3 regions of the Devosia sp. XGJD_8 genome follow, and region 2 is predicted to be linked to each of the others. Evidence: predicted binding sites of a transcription regulator. Region 2 holds the regulator's gene; each other region holds the start of a gene.
What was found. The regulator LexA, encoded in region 2, represses DNA repair genes until DNA is damaged. The targets are predictions, from matches to a motif close to TGTTCNNNNTGTGTTCNG.
Positions count from the first base shown of each region.

Region 1 (6,586 bases), 690 kb from region 2:
TGCATCCCGATCTGTTCGCCCCCGGCCTCTTCAAGCGCTGGGGCGGGTTGATGCTGCTGGCCGGCGCGCTGGCCTACCTGGTCTATTGCTGGAGCTTCTTCGAGGTCGGCCCCAAGCTGGCCGAGGGCAAGTGGGAGCGCGCCAGCGTCTACATGGCCGATTGGATCAGCTGGGAAGCCCAGCCGCGCTACCGTTGCCAGCCTGACGGCACGCTGCAGATCGAGCATCAGCGTTTCTCCCCGCTGGGCGAGAATCCGGATCCCGACTGGATGACCGCACTGCCCGACGGCCGTGAGGAAGTGACCTTCGGCGATCAATCCAACCGCATCGAGATTGCCACCACCGGGGTGGTCGCCGTCCTCGGCGGCGTGCCCTATGACATCGCCTTCGCCGATGAAGCGGCCATCCTGCCTGCCGATGCCCCCGCGGCGATGAGCGAGAAGAACGGCCGGGTCACCGTCGACTACGGCTTTGCCGGCAGCGCCGAAATCCGCGCCACCCAGGTCTTGGTGCGCCGGCGCTTCTTGGGTTGGGAGAATTTCTGGTTCGACACCACCTCTCCCTTCTGGGGCATGGGCCTGCCTGAACTCTGGACCAGCGTCGCTGCCGGCCCGCAGATCAGTCCCGATCAGTCCAACCTGTCCCTGGCCTGGAACGAATTCCTGACCAATTCGGAATGGCAGCACGGCGACGTGCTCAACAAGCTGCTGCAGACCATCGTCATGGCCTTTGTCGGCACGCTCTTCGCCGCCACGCTGGCTTTCCCGCTGGCCTTCATCGCGGCCCGCAACGTCACCAGTTCCCGGCCGGCCAACTGGCTCACGAAGCGCTTCTTCGACTTCACCCGCTCGGTCGACATGCTGATCTGGGCGCTGGTCTTCACCCGTGGCTTCGGCCCGGGCCCGCTGGCCGGTATTGCCGCAATCTTCGTCACCGACACCGGCACCTTCGGCAAGCTCTATTCCGAGGCCATTGAGAATATCGATGACAAGCAGCGCGAAGGCGTGCGCTCGGTGGGCGCCTCGGCAGCCGACGTCAACCGCTTTGGCGTCGTGCCGCAGATTGCCCCGGTCGTCATCAGCCAGACGCTCTACTTCTGGGAAGCCAATATCCGCGGCGCCACCATTATCGGCGCGGTTGGCGCCGGCGGCATCGGCCTCAAGCTGCTCGAAGCCATGCGCACCAATCAGGATTGGGAAAACGTCGCCTATATAGTGCTGCTGATCCTGATCGTCGTCTTCATCTTCGACAACCTCAGCGCCGCCCTCCGCTCCCGCCTCATCGGCCCGACAGGGCACTAAGGGGCCTTGGGGACCACTGAGTTCACAGTCGACACCCTCCCCCTTGTGGGGAGGGATCAAGGGTGGGGGCGTTTGGCCCAAAAATCGGGGTATCGCACACCCCAGAGGGCATGCTTGCCGCCAGAGGCCAAGTGAAATTGCCCCGATACTCACCGCCAGCCTGACGCCAAACTCCTCAAAGCCGCTTCTCTGCCAGCTCCCGAAACGCGTCCGGCACCGTGCGCGGCGCTTCCAGCACCACCGAGCCATAGCCGATCGCGTCCCAGCCGAAGCGGTCGCGCACCTTGTCCATGGCCCCGTCCGCCTGTCGTCGCGCCACGCCGATGCGCGTACCGGGGCGGCGGGCGTCCTGCGCTCCGCCCAGCGAGAATTCCAGCTGCATCAAACTGTCCGGCACCAGATGCGAGACCGAAATCGCCAGCAGCGAGATATCGCGCTCCTGGGGAAATTCCCTGTGCACGCCAGCCACCAGTTCCTCGGCGATCTCGGCAATCGTGGTTGTCGCCGAAACCGGCGCGCCCAGCGTCATGGCGCGGGTGACGGCCCGCATATCGGCAAAGCGCACCCGCGTCGTCACCGTGCGGCCGGCCCACGCCTTGTCGCGCAGCCGCGAGCCGATGCGGTCAGCCAGGAGGCGCAGGGTAGGGCGGAACACGCTCTCGCGAAACGGCTTGCGGCCGAGCGCCGATTGCGCCCCCGCCGAGCGGGACCGATGGTCGGTGACGATGGCGCGCGGATCGCGGTTCCAGGCCAGAGCAAACAGCTTCTCGCCCGCCGCGTGCCCCACCAGGCGCTCCAGCGAGCGTCCCGGCGTCGCCGCCAACTGGCCGATGGTCACGATGCCCGATTCAGCCAGTTTCGCCTTGGTGACGGGCCCCACGCCCCACATCAGCTCCACCGGCAGGTCATGCAGGAATTCCAGTTCATCCGCCGGCTCGATCACCATCATGCCGTCCGGCTTGGCGACCTGCGAGCCAATCTTCGCCAGGTGCTTGGTGCGCGCCACTCCCACCGAGATCGGCAGTCCCAGCTCGTCTCGCACCCGCCGCCGGATCGTCTCGGCCACCACCGCGGGCGGCCCAAACAGATGGGCTGTGCCCGCCACGTCGGCAAAGGCCTCGTCGATCGAAATGCGCTCCACCAGCGGCGTATAGTCGCCCAGAATGGCAATGGCGGCATCGCCGAGCCGCTGATAGTCCCGAAAATGCCCGCCAACGAAGATCAGCTGCGGGCAAAGCTCGCGCGCCTTGCGCCCCGCCATGCCGCCATAGACGCCAAATGCCTTGGCTTCATACGACGCGGCCAGCACCACGCCCCCGCCCACCGCAATCGGCTTGCCGCGCAGCGAGGGGTCGAGCAATTGCTCTACCGACGCATAAAACGCATCCAGGTCAGCATGCAGGATCGTCGCGCCATCCACCTGAAACCCCTGTAGCTCTGACTAGAACATAAAGGGAACAAACGACGCGACGAGTCAAGCACAGCTTTCTTACCTCTCCCTTGGGGGAGAGGTTGGCGCGCAGCGCCGGGTGAGGGGGCCTTTACTGGGTGCGGCGTTGGGGAAGGCCCCCTCACCCGACCCAAGAGGGTCGACCTCTCCCCCAAAGGGAGAGGTAAAGGCCTACGGCATCAGCTGCCCGCCATTGACCTCGATCACCTGCCCGATGATGTAGCCCGACAGGCTAGGCGCTGCGAGGAACAGGTAGGCGCCCACGCATTCCTCCGCCGTGGCGGCGCGCCCCATCGGAATCGTCGCCACATTGGCCTTCATCTGCGCCTCGGTAGAGTAGCGTTCATGGAAGGGCGTATCGATCACGCCGGGCGCCACCGCATTGACGCGAATGCCGAAGCCAACCAGTTCCTTCGCCATGCCGCGCGTGATGTTGGATACCAGCGCCTTTGACGAGCCATAGAGCCCCGCACCATTGCTCGCTCCGTTGCGGGCAGCGATGGACGACGTGTTGATGATGAAGCCACCCTGGCGTTTGAGATGGGGGATCGCGGCGCGGCTGGCGGCGATCACCGAGCGGCCGTTGAGGTCCATCACCTTGTCGTAATAGTCGTCATCCATGTCGGCATAGGCCATGCGGCCCACCATGCCGCCGGCATTGTTGATCAGCCCGTCGAGCCGGCCGAAAGCGGCTGCCGTTTCCTCGACCGCGCGGGCAATCTCGGCCGATTTGCTGGCATCGGCGCGAATGAGCACGGCCTTGCCGCCGTCGTCGGTGATGGCCTTGGCCACCGCTTCGGCCGCCTCCTTGCTGGAATTGTAGTGCACGCCGACCGACGCACCCTGGGCGCCGAAGGCCTTGGCGAGGGCTGCGCCGATGCCCGTCGAGGCGCCGGTGATGAGCACGGCCTTGCCGGCGAGATCGGGAATGGTCAACTGGGTCATGGCAGGACTCGAAGTTTGGGCGGGGGAGGGCCAGTGATAAGAGCCAGTTAGCGCTAATACAAGGCGGACGCCCAAACCGCGCGCCCCTCCGATGTGGTGAAGGAGTCTCGATTTCGGCGCATCTTCGCTATATCTGCAGTCGTGACGCGCCGCTCCCCCGACTCGGCGCCTGGAGATCAGCCTGCCGATGACGCCGGACTTTGACCTGCAGGGCCACAATACCCTTGGCCTGCCAGCGCGTGCCCGCTTCGGCGCCACCATCAGCCAGGCTAACGAGCTGGCGCCACTCCTCTCCGAGGCTGCGGCGCTTGGCCTCCCGTTTCGGGTCCTGGGCGGCGGCAGCAATGTCGTGCTGCGTCCACGCTTCGATGGTGTCATCGGCCTCATGGCCATTGCAGGTCGAGAGCTCCTCGGCCAGCACGGCGAGCACATGCTGGTGCGCGTTGGCGCCGGCGAGAATTGGCATCAGCTCGTCGAGTGGACGATAGAGCATAATCTTCCGGGTCTCGAAAACCTCGCCGGCATTCCCGGCACGTTGGGCGCCGCCCCGATCCAGAATATCGGCGCCTATGGCTGCGAACTGGTCGAGCGCTTCCACGCCCTTGTCGCCCTCGACACCGACGACAACACGCTCAAGACCTTCACCCGCGACGACTGCGATTTCTCCTACCGCCAGAGCGTGTTCAAGCGCACGCCGGGCCGTTTCATCGTGGTTTCGGTAACCTTGGCGCTACCCAAGGCCTGGCGCCCCAATCTCGGCTATCCCGGCCTCAACACGCTCGCGGCCGACGCGGACGCGAAGACCATCATGCAGACCGTGGTCGCCGTGCGTAACCGCAAGCTTCCCGATTGGCGCCAGCTCGGCAATGCCGGCTCCTTCTTCCACAATCCCATTGTCGACGCTTCCGTAGCCGACCGGCTCGCCGCCGAGCATCCGGAGGCGCCGCGCTATCCCGGGGCCGATGGCCGGGTCAAGCTCTCCGCTGCCTGGCTGATCGAGCGCTGCGGCTTCAAGGGCCACCGCCACGGCGCCGCTGGCGTCTCCGACCAGCATGCCCTCGTCGTCGTCAATCATGGCGGCGCCACCCAGCAGCAGATCAGCGACCTGGCCGGCGAGATCGTCTCGGCCGTGGAGGCCCGCTTCGGCGTCCACCTGGTCCAGGAGCCCGAGCTGCTCTGAACCCATGGGGCAGGGCGGCTTGACTTTGCCCCGCCCGCGCTTACCTTGCTGGCATGGACATTTCGCTGAACACCCTCGCGCCATTGATGCGCCGGTACATTCCGCTCGAAAGCTAGCCGCCCTAAACCTGTGCGCCACTGCGCCCGGCAGGTTTAGGGGTCCTATTTCATTCACATTCGGTCGGCCAGCCGCCAGGCTTCGGGGTTCTCCCGTCCATCCGCGTCATGGCCGTCCAGTTTACGCCCGAGGGAGTTTTTCCATGCGTACGCCTACCCTGAGACCCCAGATTGTCGTTGCCGCGCCAGAGCACCGCCAACTCCTGGCCCTTGCTGCTGGCAGCTCCAACGACGCTGCCGAAAGTCTGCTGGCCGAGATGGAGCGTGCCCGCGTCGTGCCGGAGGGCAAGCTGCCCGCCGATGCCGTGCGCATGGGGTCGAGGGTCCAGTACCGCACCGACCGCGACGAGATCGTCGACGTGACCCTGGTCTATCCGGCCGATGCCGATATTTCGGCCGGCAAGATCTCGGTGCTGACCCCCGTCGGCGCCGTGCTGATCGGCCTGCGCACCGGCCAGTCGATCACCTGGGTGTCGCGCGACGAGCGCAAGCATGTGCTGACCGTCCTGGCCGTCAGCCAGCCGGCCGAACCGGCCTGACCGGGCGGTGCGACACCGCGAAGCAGGGGCGCGCGCTTGAGAACCGCGCCCCGGCGCACCATGTGAGGGGAACAGAACCGGCGCGCTTGGCAACGGGATCATCCTGTTGCAGCGCCAGGAGCAGGAGTTGCACCAGATGATCCTTCCGAACGGCACCATAGTGGCAGTGGCCGATGGCCAGAGCCTGGCGCTCTACCGCAACAAGGGCACTGAGACGCAGCTGGACCTGGTCGATATGGACGAGCCCAAGGTCGAAGCGGGCAATGCCGGCTCCGGCGGCCGCCACCGCAATGACTCGGCCAATCCCGATGGCGACCGCGCCAGCGAGGATGCCTTCGCCGCCGGCGTCGCCGACCAGCTCAACCGCCTGGCGCTCGATGGCACCGTCTCCAAGCTCTTCGTCATCGCCGATCCGCGCACCCTGGGCGAGTTGCGCAAGCATTTCCACGCCGACCTGCAGGGCAAGCTGGTGGGCGAACTGGCCAAGAATTTCGCCGGCCGCCCCCTCCACGAAATCGCCGCCGCCGTTCAGGCTGCCTGATCCAACCCGCAGGGGCCGCCTCCGGGCGGCCCTTGCGGCCTATCGCGGCCGCGAAAACGCCTCGACCAGCAGGTCGAACACCAGCCTGATGCGCTTGCTGCTCTGCAGCTCGCGATGCGCCACCAGCCACATCGGCGCGACAATCGGCTTCATCTCGGGCAGCACGCATTCCAGCTCCGGCACCAGCTCGGCCACTTCGCTGAACATCACGCCCATCCCCAGCCCCTGCCGCACCATTTCAAGGCTCGCGACGAAGCTGTTGGTAATCCAGCGGAAATTCTCCTGCGCGACCAAGACACCCCGCGCATTGAGCTCGGCCACGAGGCTCTCCCCCTGCACAAAGCCGACAAACGGCGCCTCCGCCAGCGCCGCGGCCTTGCCCGGCCGGCCCAGCCGGTCGAGCAGCGTGCTGGCGGCATAGATCATCACCGCGCTGTCCGGGCAGCGGCGGGCAATCAGGTCGGGATGGTCCGGCTGCACATGGCGGATCGCGATATCGGCCTCCCGCCGCATC
Region 1 is NZ_JBKJHF010000001.1:1,635,278-1,641,863, forward strand. It holds gene phnE (phosphonate ABC transporter, permease protein PhnE) at 1-1,301, shown strand, start outside; gene dinB (DNA polymerase IV) at 1,477-2,721, opposite strand; gene ACLI1C_RS07660 (SDR family NAD(P)-dependent oxidoreductase) at 2,923-3,696, opposite strand; gene murB (UDP-N-acetylmuramate dehydrogenase) at 3,884-4,876, shown strand; gene rnk (nucleoside diphosphate kinase regulator) at 5,136-5,531, shown strand; gene ACLI1C_RS07675 (host attachment protein) at 5,668-6,072, shown strand; gene ACLI1C_RS07680 (LysR family transcriptional regulator) at 6,112-6,586, opposite strand, start outside.
Region 1: the regulator LexA is predicted to act here: its motif matches at 2,744-2,761, upstream of dinB (DNA polymerase IV).

Region 2 (6,586 bases):
CGGCAGCCCCGTCGCGGCGCGACCCTAATGGCTGAGAGTTGTTTCAGCCAGTCCGATTCTCGGCTTCCCACGGCGCAGAACATCACCTCCAAGCGGTGCAGCCGGTCCCCTCGTTTGGTAAGATTTTCAGAGCGATGGGAAAAAATTTCAACGGCGTTTTGTCGTCAATCTCATTTGTATGATTTTTTGTGCGGAATCGCGTTCACTCTGGCAAAAGCCATGCTAGAACCACTCCAAACGCTGACGCGTCCACACGCGAGCGGATCCAAGAGGAAGATGAGATGACGGCAGGAAACGGCGGCTCGGCGCCCAAGAAGTTGCGCTCGCGCGCCTGGTTCGACAATCCGGACAACCCGGACATGACGGCACTCTATCTCGAGCGCTACATGAATTTTGGCGTGTCGCGCGAAGAGCTGCAGTCTGACAAGCCGATCATCGGCATTGCGCAGACCGGGTCCGATCTCAGCCCCTGCAACCGCCATCACATCGTGCTCGCCGAGCGCGTTCGCGAAGGCATTCGCGAAGCCGGCGGCATTGCCATCGAGTTTCCGGTGCATCCGATCCAGGAAACTGGCAAGCGCCCGACGGCGGGTCTGGATCGTAACCTGGCCTATCTCGGACTCGTGGAAGTGCTCTACGGCTATCCGCTGGATGGCGTGGTGCTGACCATCGGTTGCGACAAAACCACCCCGGCAATGCTCATGGGGGCGGCGACCGTCAATATTCCGGCTATCGCGCTATCGGTCGGTCCCATGCTCAATGGCTGGCACAAGGGCGAGCGCACCGGGTCGGGCACCATCGTCTGGAAGGCCCGCCAGATGATGGCGGCCGGCGAGATCGACTATGCCCAGTTCATTGAACTGGTGGCATCGTCCGCGCCCTCAACCGGCTATTGCAACACCATGGGTACGGCCACGACGATGAACTCGCTGGCGGAGTCGCTGGGCATGCAGCTGCCGGGTTCGGCTGCCATTCCCGCACCCTACCGTGACCGCCAGGAAATGGCCTATCGCACGGGCAAGCGCATCGTGGACATGGTGCATGAGGACCTCAAGCCGTCCGATATCCTGACCAAGGACAATTTCATCAACACCATCGTGGTCAATTCGGCCATCGGCGGATCGACCAATGCGCCGATCCACATCCAGGCCATTGCCAAGCATATCGGCGTGGAACTCGAACTGCAGGATTTCCAGACCTATGGCCACAAGGTGCCGCTGCTGGTGAACCTACAGCCGGCGGGCGAATATCTGGGCGAGGACTATTATCACGCTGGTGGCGTGCCGGCGGTGGTCAACGAGTTGATGACCCAGGGCCTGATCCGCGAGAACGCGCCGACCGTCAATGGCAAGACCATTGGCGAGAATTGCCGCAACACGACGATCCAGGACGACAAGGTCATCCGCCGCTTCGACAATCCGCTCAAGACCGAGGCGGGCTTCCTCGTGCTGCGTGGCAACCTCTTTGACAATGCCATCATGAAGACCAGCGTGATCTCGTCGGAGTTCCGCGATCGCTACCTCAACAACCCCGAGCATCCGGGCATGTTCGAGGGCAAGGCGGTGGTGTTCGATGGACCGGAGGATTACCACCACCGCATCGACGATCCCGCGCTCGATATCGACGAGAATACGCTGCTGTTTATGCGCGGCGCCGGGCCGATCGGTTATCCAGGCGCGGCGGAAGTGGTCAACATGCGGCCGCCCAGCTATCTGATCAAGAAGGGCGTGCATGCGCTGGCCTGTATCGGCGATGGCCGCCAGTCGGGTACTTCGGGCTCGCCCTCGATCCTCAATGCTTCGCCAGAGGCGGCGGCGGGTGGCAATCTCGCCATCCTGCAGACAGGCGACCGGGTGCGGATCGATCTCAACCAGGGGCAGGCCAATATCCTGATCTCGGACGCCGAGATCGCCAAGCGCCGAGCCGATCTCGAGGCTTCCGGCGGCTACAAGTTCCCCAAGCACCAGACGCCCTGGCAGGAAATCCAGCGCGGTCTGGTTGGCCAGCTCGGCGATGGTGCCATTCTCAAGCCAGCCGAAAAGTACCAGCGCATCGCGCAGAACAACGGCATCCCGCGCGACAACCACTGATCGCGGATTTTGTAAGACAAGGGGGACCGCATGCATGCGGTCCCCCATTTTGTTTGCTGCTGGCGACCAGACAAAGAAAAGGCCACCGCGACAAATCGCGGTGGCCTCGCCGAGCGGCGCCGAAGCGCGCTCGCTATGATCTAGCGCAGACTAGAGCAGGGTCAGGTTGGTCGCCGATTCCTTGCCGTCACGGCCGGTCTCGAGCTCATAGGTGACCTTGTCGTTCTCGTAGAGGCCCTGCAGGCCCGAACGCTGAACAGCAGAAATATGGACGAAGGCGTCCTTGCCGCCATTTTCAGGCGAAATGAAGCCGAAGCCCTTAGTGGTGTTGAAGAACTTTACGGTGCCGGTGATTACGGACATGATAGTTTCCTTTTGCTCGTAGCATCAGCGAACGAGCGGTTATCCAATGGCAACATGCCAAAGGGACATAACGTTCGCATGGTAGAGAAGGAAGCCACGGTCCGGCGAACCGGCATTAGGCAGCCGACTTAGGCTGAAAACGTATGCTACCTATGTGGCACGGAACAGCGCCATCTGCAAGGTCCCGGCACTGTCGGCCGTTAAATTCCGCTTAAGTCGCTAGAAAAATCCCAAGAAAACCAAGGGAGTGGCTTCGCGCGTAAGTACCACGGCCGGCCTCATCGGCCGCCAGAGGCGGTTCGATGCCCCGGTACGATCTGCCAAAATGAGGGGGTGGCAGGGTGACGCGCCTGTGCTGGCCCACGCCTCGCGTCACGCTGCTGAGGGCTATAGCGCCCTAATACTTGCGGAGAAGACCGACAAGGCGGCCCTGCACCTTGACGCGGTCAGGCGGGAAGATGCGGGTTTCGTAAGCGGGGTTGGCCGCCTCCAGCGCCACGGTATTGCCCTTGCGGCGCAGGCGCTTGAGCGTTGCTTCCTCATCGTCCACCAAGGCGACGATGATTTCGCCCGTCGAGGCCTGATCCTGCTTCTTGATGAGCACAGTATCCCCGTCGAAAATGCCAGCATCGATCATCGAGTCACCGCGGACTTCAAGCGCGAAGTGCTCACCGGCGCCCAGCATTTCCGGCGGAACCATGATGGTGTGCGAGTGGGTCTGGATGGCCTCAATGGGCGTGCCGGCCGCAATACGGCCCATGACCGGGATGGAAATCGGTCGGGCATAGTCTTCGGCCGCCGACATGCGCGAGGGCGGGGAGCTGACCTTGCCCAGACTGCCTTCGATGACCGATGGCTCAAAGCGGGCCTTGCGGCCGCCGAGTGACGGGTTCATCGAATCCGGGAGCTTGACCACTTCGAGGGCCCGGGCCCGGTTGGGCAGGCGACGGATGAAACCGCGCTCCTCAAGGGCGGTGATCAGCCGGTGGATGCCCGATTTGGACGCCAGGTCGAGCGCATCCTTCATCTCGTCGAAGGATGGCGGAATGCCGCTTTCCTTCATCCGCTCATGGATGAACATAAGCAGCTCGTGTTGTTTGCGCGTCAGCATGGGCCCCTCGGGGAGTGAATCAGAACATAGGCAGAACGACTATAGGTGTTCCAGTTATGTTCCGCAATATGCTTTGCAAAAGATCAGTCGTCGTTGCGATCGCGACAGTCAGAAAGCATCCAGCGGGATGGCTTCGACAATGGTGCCGGGCAATTGGCCGGGATCGAACTCTGGTTGGACGATGAGCATATCGGCCCGCGCCAGCGAAGAGGTGTGGCCGCTGTCCGTCTGGGAGATCGGCAGCAGCTCAGGTCCAGTGAGCGTGTGCAGCAATTGCGCGCGCATGAAGTGGCGGCGGGCGGTATTGGGGGGCGTTGGGCCGGCCAGCGGCAGGTGCCAGGGGGATGGTTCTGGATAGCCAAGCCACGCGCGCAATGCGGGGCGAATGAACACCATGGCGGTGACCATGGCGGAAACCGGATTGCCGGGGAGGCCGAAGATCAGGGTGCTGCCGCGTGTTCCGAACATGAGGGGCTTGCCGGGCCGCATGTTGATCTTCCAGAAATCCAGCGTGACACCCAATTCCAGGAGGATGTCCTGCACGATGTCGTGGTCGCCGACGCTTGCGCCACCTGTGGTGATGACTATATCCGGCCCAGTGGCGAAAATGTCTTGGAGTGCGTTGCGAAGCTGAGCCGCATCGTCGCGGGCAATGCCGTGATCGGTGACCGTTTCGGCGTAGGGCGTCAGCATGGGCCGCAGCCCAAAACTGTTTGATGCCACAATCTGGTCGGGGCCAAGTGGCGTGCCGGGCAGCACGAGTTCGTCGCCCGTGGCGAGCAGGGCGATGCGGGGCCGTTTGGCGACCTTGAGCGTGGCCGCGTTGGCAGCGGCGGCAACCGCCAGCTGCATTGGTGCCAGGCGAATGCCGGCGTCGACGAGCTGTTGACCGGTAGCGAAGTCGTTACCCAAAGGCCGCACGCTGTGGCCCTGTCGTGCCGGAACAGTGAAGGAAACCGAGTCTCCGTCGCGCTTGGCCTCTTCCTGCATGATGACCGTGTCGGCGCCTTCGGGTACCGGTGCACCAGTGAAGATGCGGACAGCCTCGCCCGGCCCAAGCGTGCCGAGGTAGCCGGCGCCCGCCTGTGACGTGCCGACCACGGTCAGCCCGTGGCCAGCGACGACATCGGCAGCGCGGATGGCGTAGCCGTCCATGGCGCTGGAATTGAATGGAGGCTGATCGTGGGTGGCAAATACGGGTTCAAGCAGCACGCGCCCGGCAGCCTCGGACAGCGGCACGGTCTCGGCGATGGGCGCCGGCACGCGCCGGAGGATCGCGGCAATCGCGTCATCCACGGGGAGCAGGCTCATGACCGGGAAAAGTCTCCGGACTTTCCGCCGGATTTTTCGACCAGGCAGATATCGGTGATGGTCATGGCCCGGTCGATGGCCTTGGCCATGTCGTAGAGCGTCAGTGCCGCGGTCGAGGCGGCGACCAGGGCTTCCATCTCGACACCGGTCTGCCCGGTGGTTTCGGCCGTGGCACGGATAAGGATGGCATCGGGGCCATCAGCTTCGATGTCGACGCTGACCTTGGTCAGTGGAATGGGGTGGCAAAGCGGGATGAGGTCGGACGTCTTCTTGGCGGCCATGATACCGGCAATGCGAGCAACTGCCAGGGCATCGCCCTTCTTGAGGCCACCATCCATGATGGCGACAATCGTGCCGGTCTCGGCGACAATCCTGGCCTGCGCCAAGGCGCGGCGCCGGGTGATCGCCTTGTCGCCGATATCGACGATATGGGCTTCGCCCCGCTCGTTGAGGTGAGTGAGGCCCTGCGCCATCACCGCACGGCCTGTGGGGCGCCCATCAGCAGGGCGCGGGTTGCCGCGGCAACATCGTCCTGACGCATCAGGCTTTCGCCGACGAGGAAGGTGCCAATACCGGCGCGCTGGTCGAGCATGGTGATGTGCTCGTGGGTCATGATGCCGCTTTCGCTCACCAACAGGGTGTTCTTCGGTACGCCGACGGCCAGATTAACCGAGGTTTCGAGCGTGGTCTCGAAGGTGCGTAGGTTGCGGTTGTTGATGCCGATGAATTCGGCGCCGAGGGCCAGTGCCCGGTCGAGCTCGAGCTGGTCATGCACCTCCACCAGAGCGTCCATGCGCCATTCCTCGGCGGCGTCGAGCAGGTAACGCGCGACGTCGTCGCCCACGGCGGCGAGAATGATCAGGATGCAGTCGGCGCCCCAGGCGCGGGCTTCGGCCACCTGGTAGGTTTCGAACAGGAAATCCTTGCGGAGCACGGGAAGCTGGGTCGCGGCGCGGGCCTCGATCAGGTAGCTCGGCGAGCCTTGAAAGCTCGGCCGGTCGGTGAGGACGGAGAGGCAGGCGGCGCCGGCCTGCTCATAGGCGCGGGCGATCGCCGCGGGGTCGAAGTCGGGCCGGATCAGACCCTTGGATGGGCTGGCCTTCTTTACCTCGGCAATCAGGGCGTATTTGCCCTGTTTGCGCTTGGCCTTGATGGCGTTGAGGAAGCCGCGAGTCGGGGGCTGGTCATGCGCCTGGGCCACCACCTCGGCCCAGGGCCGCATGGATTTGGCCGCGGCGATTTCTTCGCGCTTATAGGCTTCGATCTGCTGGAGAATGTCGCTCATCAATCTCGTCCGTTCGATACCGCCACGAGGCGGGCGAGGGTTTCTCTGGCCTTGCCGCTGTCGACCGTCTGGGCGGCCATGGCAATACCGTCTTCAATGGTTGCCACCTTGTCGGCCACCAGCAGCGCGGCGCCAGAGTTGAGCAGCACGGTGTCCCGATAGGCACCGGGGGCGCCTTCAAGCAGGGCCTGGATTGCCAAGGCGTTTTCCTCGGGCGTCCCGCCCAGCAGGTCCTTGGGGTCGGTCAGTTTGAGGCCGACCTGCTCGGGGTTCAGTTCAAAGCTGCGCAGGTCGCCACCGGCGATCTGGGCCACGAAATTGGTGCCCGAGGTCGACAATTCGTCGAGGCCTTCGCTGGAGTGGACAACCCAGGCCTTGATGGCCCGATTGGCCAGGAGGGCAGCAGCCACAGGCTCCACCCATTGC
Region 2 is NZ_JBKJHF010000001.1:2,321,987-2,328,572, reverse strand. It holds gene ACLI1C_RS10965 (IlvD/Edd family dehydratase) at 282-2,090, shown strand; gene ACLI1C_RS10960 (cold-shock protein) at 2,241-2,453, opposite strand; gene lexA (transcriptional repressor LexA) at 2,851-3,564, opposite strand; gene glp (gephyrin-like molybdotransferase Glp) at 3,673-4,875, opposite strand; gene moaC (cyclic pyranopterin monophosphate synthase MoaC) at 4,872-5,348, opposite strand; gene trpC (indole-3-glycerol phosphate synthase TrpC) at 5,348-6,163, opposite strand; gene trpD (anthranilate phosphoribosyltransferase) at 6,160-6,586, opposite strand, start outside.

Region 3 (6,586 bases), 1.1 Mb from region 2:
GCGGTCGCGCGTCACCTTGGCGACGATGGAGGCCGCCGCGATCGACACGCTGCGGCCGTCGCCGCCGATCAGCGCCAGGCCCTCGCAGGGCAGGCCGAGCGGCACGTCGCGCCCGTCGATCAGCACCCGGTCGGGGCGGATGCCGAGACTGTTGGCGGCCTGCGCCATGCCCCAAAGCGTCGCGCCGCGAATATTGCGGCTGAGAATGATCGAGGGGGGCGCCACGACCACCGAGACGGCCAGCGCCGTATCCATGATCTGCTCGAACAGCAGTTCGCGCTGCTCCTCGGTCAGCTTCTTGGAATCGTTGAGCCCCTGCGGAATGGCCCTTGCGTCCAGCACCACGGCCGATACCACCACCGGCCCGGCCAGCGGCCCGCGCCCGGCCTCGTCGACCCCCGCAACGACACGGGCGCCACGGGCCTGGAGTTCCAGCTCGTGGCGATAGTCGGGCTCGGTCTGTGGCGTCGAATCAAACAGCATGCCGCCAGCATCGTCCTCGGGCCGGTCAAGTCAACCGGCGGCCGTCACAGCCGCGCCAGCAGTGCTTCCCGGTCGGGCGCGAAGCGGTGGTTGCCGTGCCGGTTGGTTTCGAACACGAAGTCGCGCAGCGCCTTGCTGGCCTCTGTCTGGGCGGCAATGTCCCCGATGATGGCGAGGCGCAGGCGATAGTTCTGCATCTTCTGGAAGAATATGCCGGCAATGCCGCTCCTGAGGTCGAGAAATCCGGGGGCCAGCCGGGCAAGCGGCACGACGATCATGTCGGCGCCGGTGCCATAGGTCTCCCCGATCATGTCGACTGCGTCCTGCTCGGTGGCGAGCAGGGGGCCGTCGAGCGGCAGCTCCAGCAGGACGAGGCCATTATGCTCAATGCGCATCATGCCGAATTCTCCTTCATATTCACAGGGCTAGGCCCTGTTGCCGGGCTTGGGCTCTGCTATAGTGCGGGCGCTGGGGGGCAACCAGCGAGAGCCCAGACGAGATGACCTTCCGATACGGCGCCATCCTGGCGATAGCAGCTCTGTCGGCCATGCCGGCCGCCGCCGCGCCTTTTCACCATCCCTTCGGCGAGTGGCGCGAGTATAATCGCGACTGGCTGGCCGCCTGTCCCGACGCCATCGACGAGGACGCGACCGATTACTACGGCTTTTCCTGCTTTGCCAGCACTGGCAGCCAGGAGCTCAACAGCGCCGGCCTGCCCGCCTACAAACTCACCATCCTGCGCAATCGCCTCACCGGCGATCTCGATCTGGCCTTTACCGTTGCCGCCGACGATGTCGAGACCGATACCAGCCGCCCGCTGCTGCTGGCCTTCGGCAAAGAACCGCCCGAGCGCCTCAGCTTCGCCACCGATCTCGAAACCCGCTACAACACGGTCAATCAGTTCTATGTCGCCGACCCCGCCCGCAAGGCGGCGCTGATCGAGCAGATGGGCGAGCGCAATGCGGTTGTGGTGACAGTGCCCCTCAACGGCGGGGACACCAAAGAGGTGCGGCTGTCGCTGCGCGGCGTGCTGGCCTCGCTCGATTTCATGGCCAGCCATGCGCGCAAGCTCGCCCAGTATTAGCAGCGATTGACGCGGCGTGGCTTTTGCTATCGGTTCCGCGCTGCTCCCTCTCGTCCCCGGAACTCTTCATGATCCTCAAGCCAGGCGCCGCGCTGCTGTTCGATATCGACGGCACGCTGGCCGATACCGATCCGCTGCATCTCGAGGCCTTCAACCGCACCTTCGCGCCCTATGGCCACCACTTCGACAAGCCGCGCTTCGCCCTGGAATTGCAGGGCCTCGCCAATGAGGCCATCGCCCGCCGCTTCGTGCCGCATCTGTCGCCAGCGGACGGCATGGAGGTGCTGCGCGGCAAGGAGGAGACTTTTCGCGATCTCGCGCGCTCGGCCATCCATGCGGTTCCAGGCCTCTTCGCGCTGATGGACATGGCCGATGCCGCCGGCCTGCCCATGGCGGCGGTGACCAATGCGCCGCGCGCCAATGCCGACCTGATCCTCGACGGGCTGGGCATTCGCCACCGCTTCCGCGCCCTGGTGATCGGCGAGGAACTGGCCCATGGCAAGCCCCATCCCTTGCCCTATCTCGAAGGCCTGCGCCTGCTCGGCGCCATCGCCGAGGCCTCGGTCGCCTTCGAGGATTCGCGCACCGGCATTGCCTCGGCCACGGCAGCCGGGCTGGCCACCATCGGCATCCGCACCAGCCTGCTCCACGAAGACATGATCGCCGCCGGCGCGGTCCTGTCCGCCGACAGCTACGACGATCCTGCGGTACGGACCTTCATCTCCAGCAGAGTGGCACAGGCCTGATCGCTTCTGACGCTAGAACAGGCTCATCTGCCGCTCTTCCAGCCGGGGCGCAATGAAGAGGTCATTGCGCAGGCCGGGCAGCTTGGCGTCGAGGCCATAGCGTTCGCGCGCCTTGTCGAAGCGCTGGCGCAGCAGCGTGGCATAGGGACCTTCGCCCGTCATGCGCGTGCCCCAGCGCGAGTCATAATCCTTGCCGCCGCGCGTATCGCGCACCAGCGCCAGCACATGCCGCACGCGGTCTGGGAAATGCCGTAGCAGCCATTCGCGGAACACGTCGCGCACTTCCCCAGGCAGCCGCAGCAGGATCATCGAGGCGCTGACCGCCCCCTGCGCCTTGGCGGCGTCGAGAATGCGCTCCAGCTCCATGTCGTTGATCGCCGGAATCATCGGCGAGGCAAACACCGCCACCGGCACCCCCGCTTCGCTGAGGAGCCTTATGGCTTCCAGCCGCCGGGCAGGGGAGGAGGCGCGCGGCTCCATCTTGCGGCTCAGCTTATGGTCCATCGAGGTCATCGACAGTGCCACCTTGACGAGGCCCAGCTTGGCCAGCTCGGTCAGGAGGTCCAGGTCGCGGATGATCAGCGATGACTTGGTGGTGATCATCACCGGATGGCGCGTTTCCAGCATCACTTCGAGAATGCCGCGCGTCAGCTTGTGCTTGCGCTCGGCCGGCTGGTAGGGGTCGGTATTGGTGCCCATGGCAATGGGCTTGACCCGATAGCTCTTGGCTGCCAGTTCCGCCCGCAGCGCCTCGACCGCATTGACCTTCACATAGATGTCGCGCTCGAACTCGATCCCCGCCGAATGGCCGAGAAAGGCATGCGTCGGCCGGGCAAAGCAGTAGGAACAGCCGTGTTCGCAGCCGCGATAGGCGTTGATCGAGCGCTCGAAGCCGATATCCGGGCTGTCATTGGTCGTGATGATGGTCTTGGCGCGCTCGACATGTTCGACGGTCTCGAAGATCGATAGCGGCTCGACATTGTCCCAGCCGTCGTCAAACCCCTCGCGGGTCTGCTTTTCGAAGCGACCGCTGCGATTGGATTGCGCCCCGCGCCCGCGGATGCGGTCGGGATCGAGCAGTTCGCGCCGCGCCAGATCGGCGTCGCGGCTGCGGCTGAGTTTTTCCAGGGCTTCGAACGAGGGGGCCTGATAGAGCGCCATGAGAGATCTCCTGCCGGACGCCAACAGTCGAATCGTGACCGCAGAACGCGTCCCAGGATGTAACAGTTCCACGAGAACAAAACAAGAACTGCACCACTCGCCTGGACCATATATGGGTGCAACTTCCCTGCGGGAGAAGGGGCCGAAAGACGATTTCGCAGCCCAGATTTGCATTCCTGTGACTGGACGCAGAAATGCGGCAGGCCTAGAAACGGCACCCTTTCGCGGGCCGCTCGCGATCAACGCTTAAGCGCATAATTTAGTATTGACCCATGCCTGCGGCGGCGTTACTAAAGCCGTCGCCTAACTATATGCCTGCTGACACCGGTTGTCGCAAAAACACTTCACGGTGACGTCGAAATCCACCGGCGTCGCCCGTCGTCCTGGTGACCAAGCAAATTTTCAGCATCGAGGGATCTGATGAGTACCGAAGCAACGACTTTTGACGCCATGCCGGCCGAGGCACCGGTGAACCAGACCGATGCTGCCCGCAACAAGCTGGTCATCGCCCTGCTGCTGGCATCGACCTTCGTCGTCTTTCTCAATGAAACGATGATGAGCGTGGCCATCCCCAATCTGATGGACAGCCTGGGGGTGCAGCCCAATATTGCGCAGTGGCTGACCACCGCCTTCCTGCTCACCATGGCCATCGTCATTCCGATCACCGGCTTTCTGCTGCAGCGCATGAATACGCGCCCCGTCTTCATGCTGGCCATGTCGATCTTCACGGCCGGCACGCTGATCTGCGCCGCCGCGCCGGGCATTGAACTGCTGATCTTCGGCCGCGTCATCCAGGCCGTCGGCACTGCCATCATGATGCCGCTGCTGATGACCACGGTGATGACCCTGGTGCCGCCGGAATCGCGCGGCAAGACCATGGGCAATATCTCCATCGTCATCTCCGTGGCCCCGGCCATCGGCCCCACCATCGGCGGCTTCATCCTGGCCAATCTGGACTGGCGCTGGATGTTCATCCTCATGCTGCCCATCGCCATCGCGGCCCTGGTTGTCGGCGCCCGCAAGATGCAGAACGTCACGACGCCCCGCTATGCCCCGCTGGATATCGCCTCGGTCATCCTGTCGGCTGTGGGCTTTGGCGGCCTCGTCTATGGCCTGTCGAGCCTGGGCGAAGGCGAGCATGTCGGCGCGGCCTTCCCGATCTGGCTGCCCCTGGTGGTTGGCCTCGTGGCCATGGCGGTCTTCATCTGGCGACAGATTCAGCTCTCACGGCAGGACAAGGCGCTGCTCGACCTGCGCACCTTCCTGTCGCGCAACTACACCGTCTCGGTGCTGACCATGGCCATCGCCATGATGGCCCTGTTCGGCACGGTCATCCTTCTGCCCATCTATACCCAGAACGTCCTGGGTCTGGACACGCTGCAGACCGGCCTGCTGCTGCTGCCCGGTGGCCTGCTGATGGGCCTGCTGGCCCCCTCGGTTGGCCGGCTCTATGACCGCATCGGCCCGACCAAGCTCCTCGTGCCCGGCACCATTCTGGTGTCGGTCGTGCTGTGGGCGCTGACGCGGGTGGATCAGAACACCTCGGTCTGGGCCATCCTGACCGGCCACATCATCATCAGCATTGGTCTGGCCCTGGTCTTCACGCCGCTGTTCACCGCGGCTCTGGGTTCGGTGCGCATGGAAATGTATTCCCATGGCAGCGCCATCCTCGGCTCCATCCAGCAGGTGGCCGGCGCCGCCGGCATTGCCCTCTTCGTCGCCCTGATGACCATCCGCACGGCGGGCCTGACGGCCGAAGGCGTGGAGCCGGTCAGCGCGCTGGCCGGTGGCATCCAGCTCGCCTTCCTGATCGGCGCGGTGATCTCGCTCTTCGCCGTGGTGGCCGCCTTCTTCGTGCGCAAGCCCGAAGCGGCCCCCGGCATGAGCCACGGCCACTGAATCGAGAACGGCGCCCCATGGGGCGCCGTTTTTGTGTGTCAGGCGGCGGCGATGGCCAGTTCCGCCGCCACCTCCACGACCACTGCCCCGCGCTTGCGGCCGCTGTCGACCCGGGCATGCGCCTCGGCGATGTCATCGAACGCATGGCGGCTGTCGATTGTGGGCCGGACAATCCCCGCCGCCACCAGGTCGCGTATGGTCTCCAGCTCCGCCTGCCGGTCCGCAGAGACGGCGGCGATCACCTTGCGGCTGCCGAACAACCGCGTCCACGCCGCCCGGATAAACGCCGTGCCGCCGCCGTCCACGGCCAGAAGAATGCCGTTCGCTGTCGTGGCCCGGCGGAACCGGCCCAGCGTGACATTGCCGACCGTGTCCAGGATGACGTCGAACTTCTGTTCCGAGCGCGAGAAGTCCATGCTCTGATAGTCGATGACAGCATCCGCGCCGAGACTGCGCACCAGCGCGGCATTGCCACTGCTGCACACGCCGGTGACATGCGCGCCATAGTGCTTGGCCAGCTGCACTCCGAATGCGCCGACCGCCCCCGATGCGCCATTGACCAGCACACGCTGCCCCGCCGCAATATTGGCCCGGCGCAGGAAGAACTGGGCCGTCAGCGCCCCGAATGGGATGGCTGCGGCCGCGTCAAAGTCCAGGCCCGGCGGCATCGTCGCAATGGCGGCATCCTCGGGCACCGCCTTGTATTCGGCGTGGCAGCCATAGACATGCAGGCCAAATACCCGGTCGCCCACGGCAAAGCGGCTGACCGACTGGCCAACGGCCTCCAGGATGCCGGCAAATTCGGCGCCCAGCACCGCCTTGCGCGGCCTGGTTATGCCCATGAACAGCCGGGCGGGCAGCCAGAAGGCGGCCGGGATGCGGAAGGCCCGCATGCGGGAATCCCCGGAGGTGACGGTGGTGGCCATAACCCTCACCAGCACCTCATTGTCTTTGGGCACCGGCTTGGCTGTGTCGGCGATGACGACGACGCTCGGCGCGCCATATTCCGTCTGCAGGGCGGTCTTCATGTGTTTAGGCTCCGGTTTTCGGGCGCGCGTCGGCCCGCGGCCCGCAAGGAGGGGGCCGTGATTGCGGTCAAATCTGTGGGCACGTTCAGCCGCTGACGGCTTTCTTCCACTGGAAGACGTCGCCGATCTCGACGCCGAACACTTCGGCGATGCGGAACGCCGCTTCGAGCGAGGGCGAATATTTG
Region 3 is NZ_JBKJHF010000001.1:1,193,981-1,200,566, forward strand. It holds gene ACLI1C_RS05570 (ribonuclease HII) at 1-483, opposite strand, end outside; gene ACLI1C_RS05575 (DUF4180 domain-containing protein) at 528-881, opposite strand; gene ACLI1C_RS05580 (hypothetical protein) at 983-1,567, shown strand; gene ACLI1C_RS05585 (HAD family hydrolase) at 1,636-2,313, shown strand; gene ACLI1C_RS05590 (PA0069 family radical SAM protein) at 2,326-3,474, opposite strand; gene ACLI1C_RS05595 (MDR family MFS transporter) at 3,895-5,373, shown strand; gene ACLI1C_RS05600 (NAD(P)-dependent alcohol dehydrogenase) at 5,412-6,401, opposite strand; gene ACLI1C_RS05605 (helix-turn-helix transcriptional regulator) at 6,487-6,586, opposite strand, start outside.
Region 3: the regulator LexA is predicted to act here: its motif matches at 3,547-3,564, upstream of ACLI1C_RS05590 (PA0069 family radical SAM protein).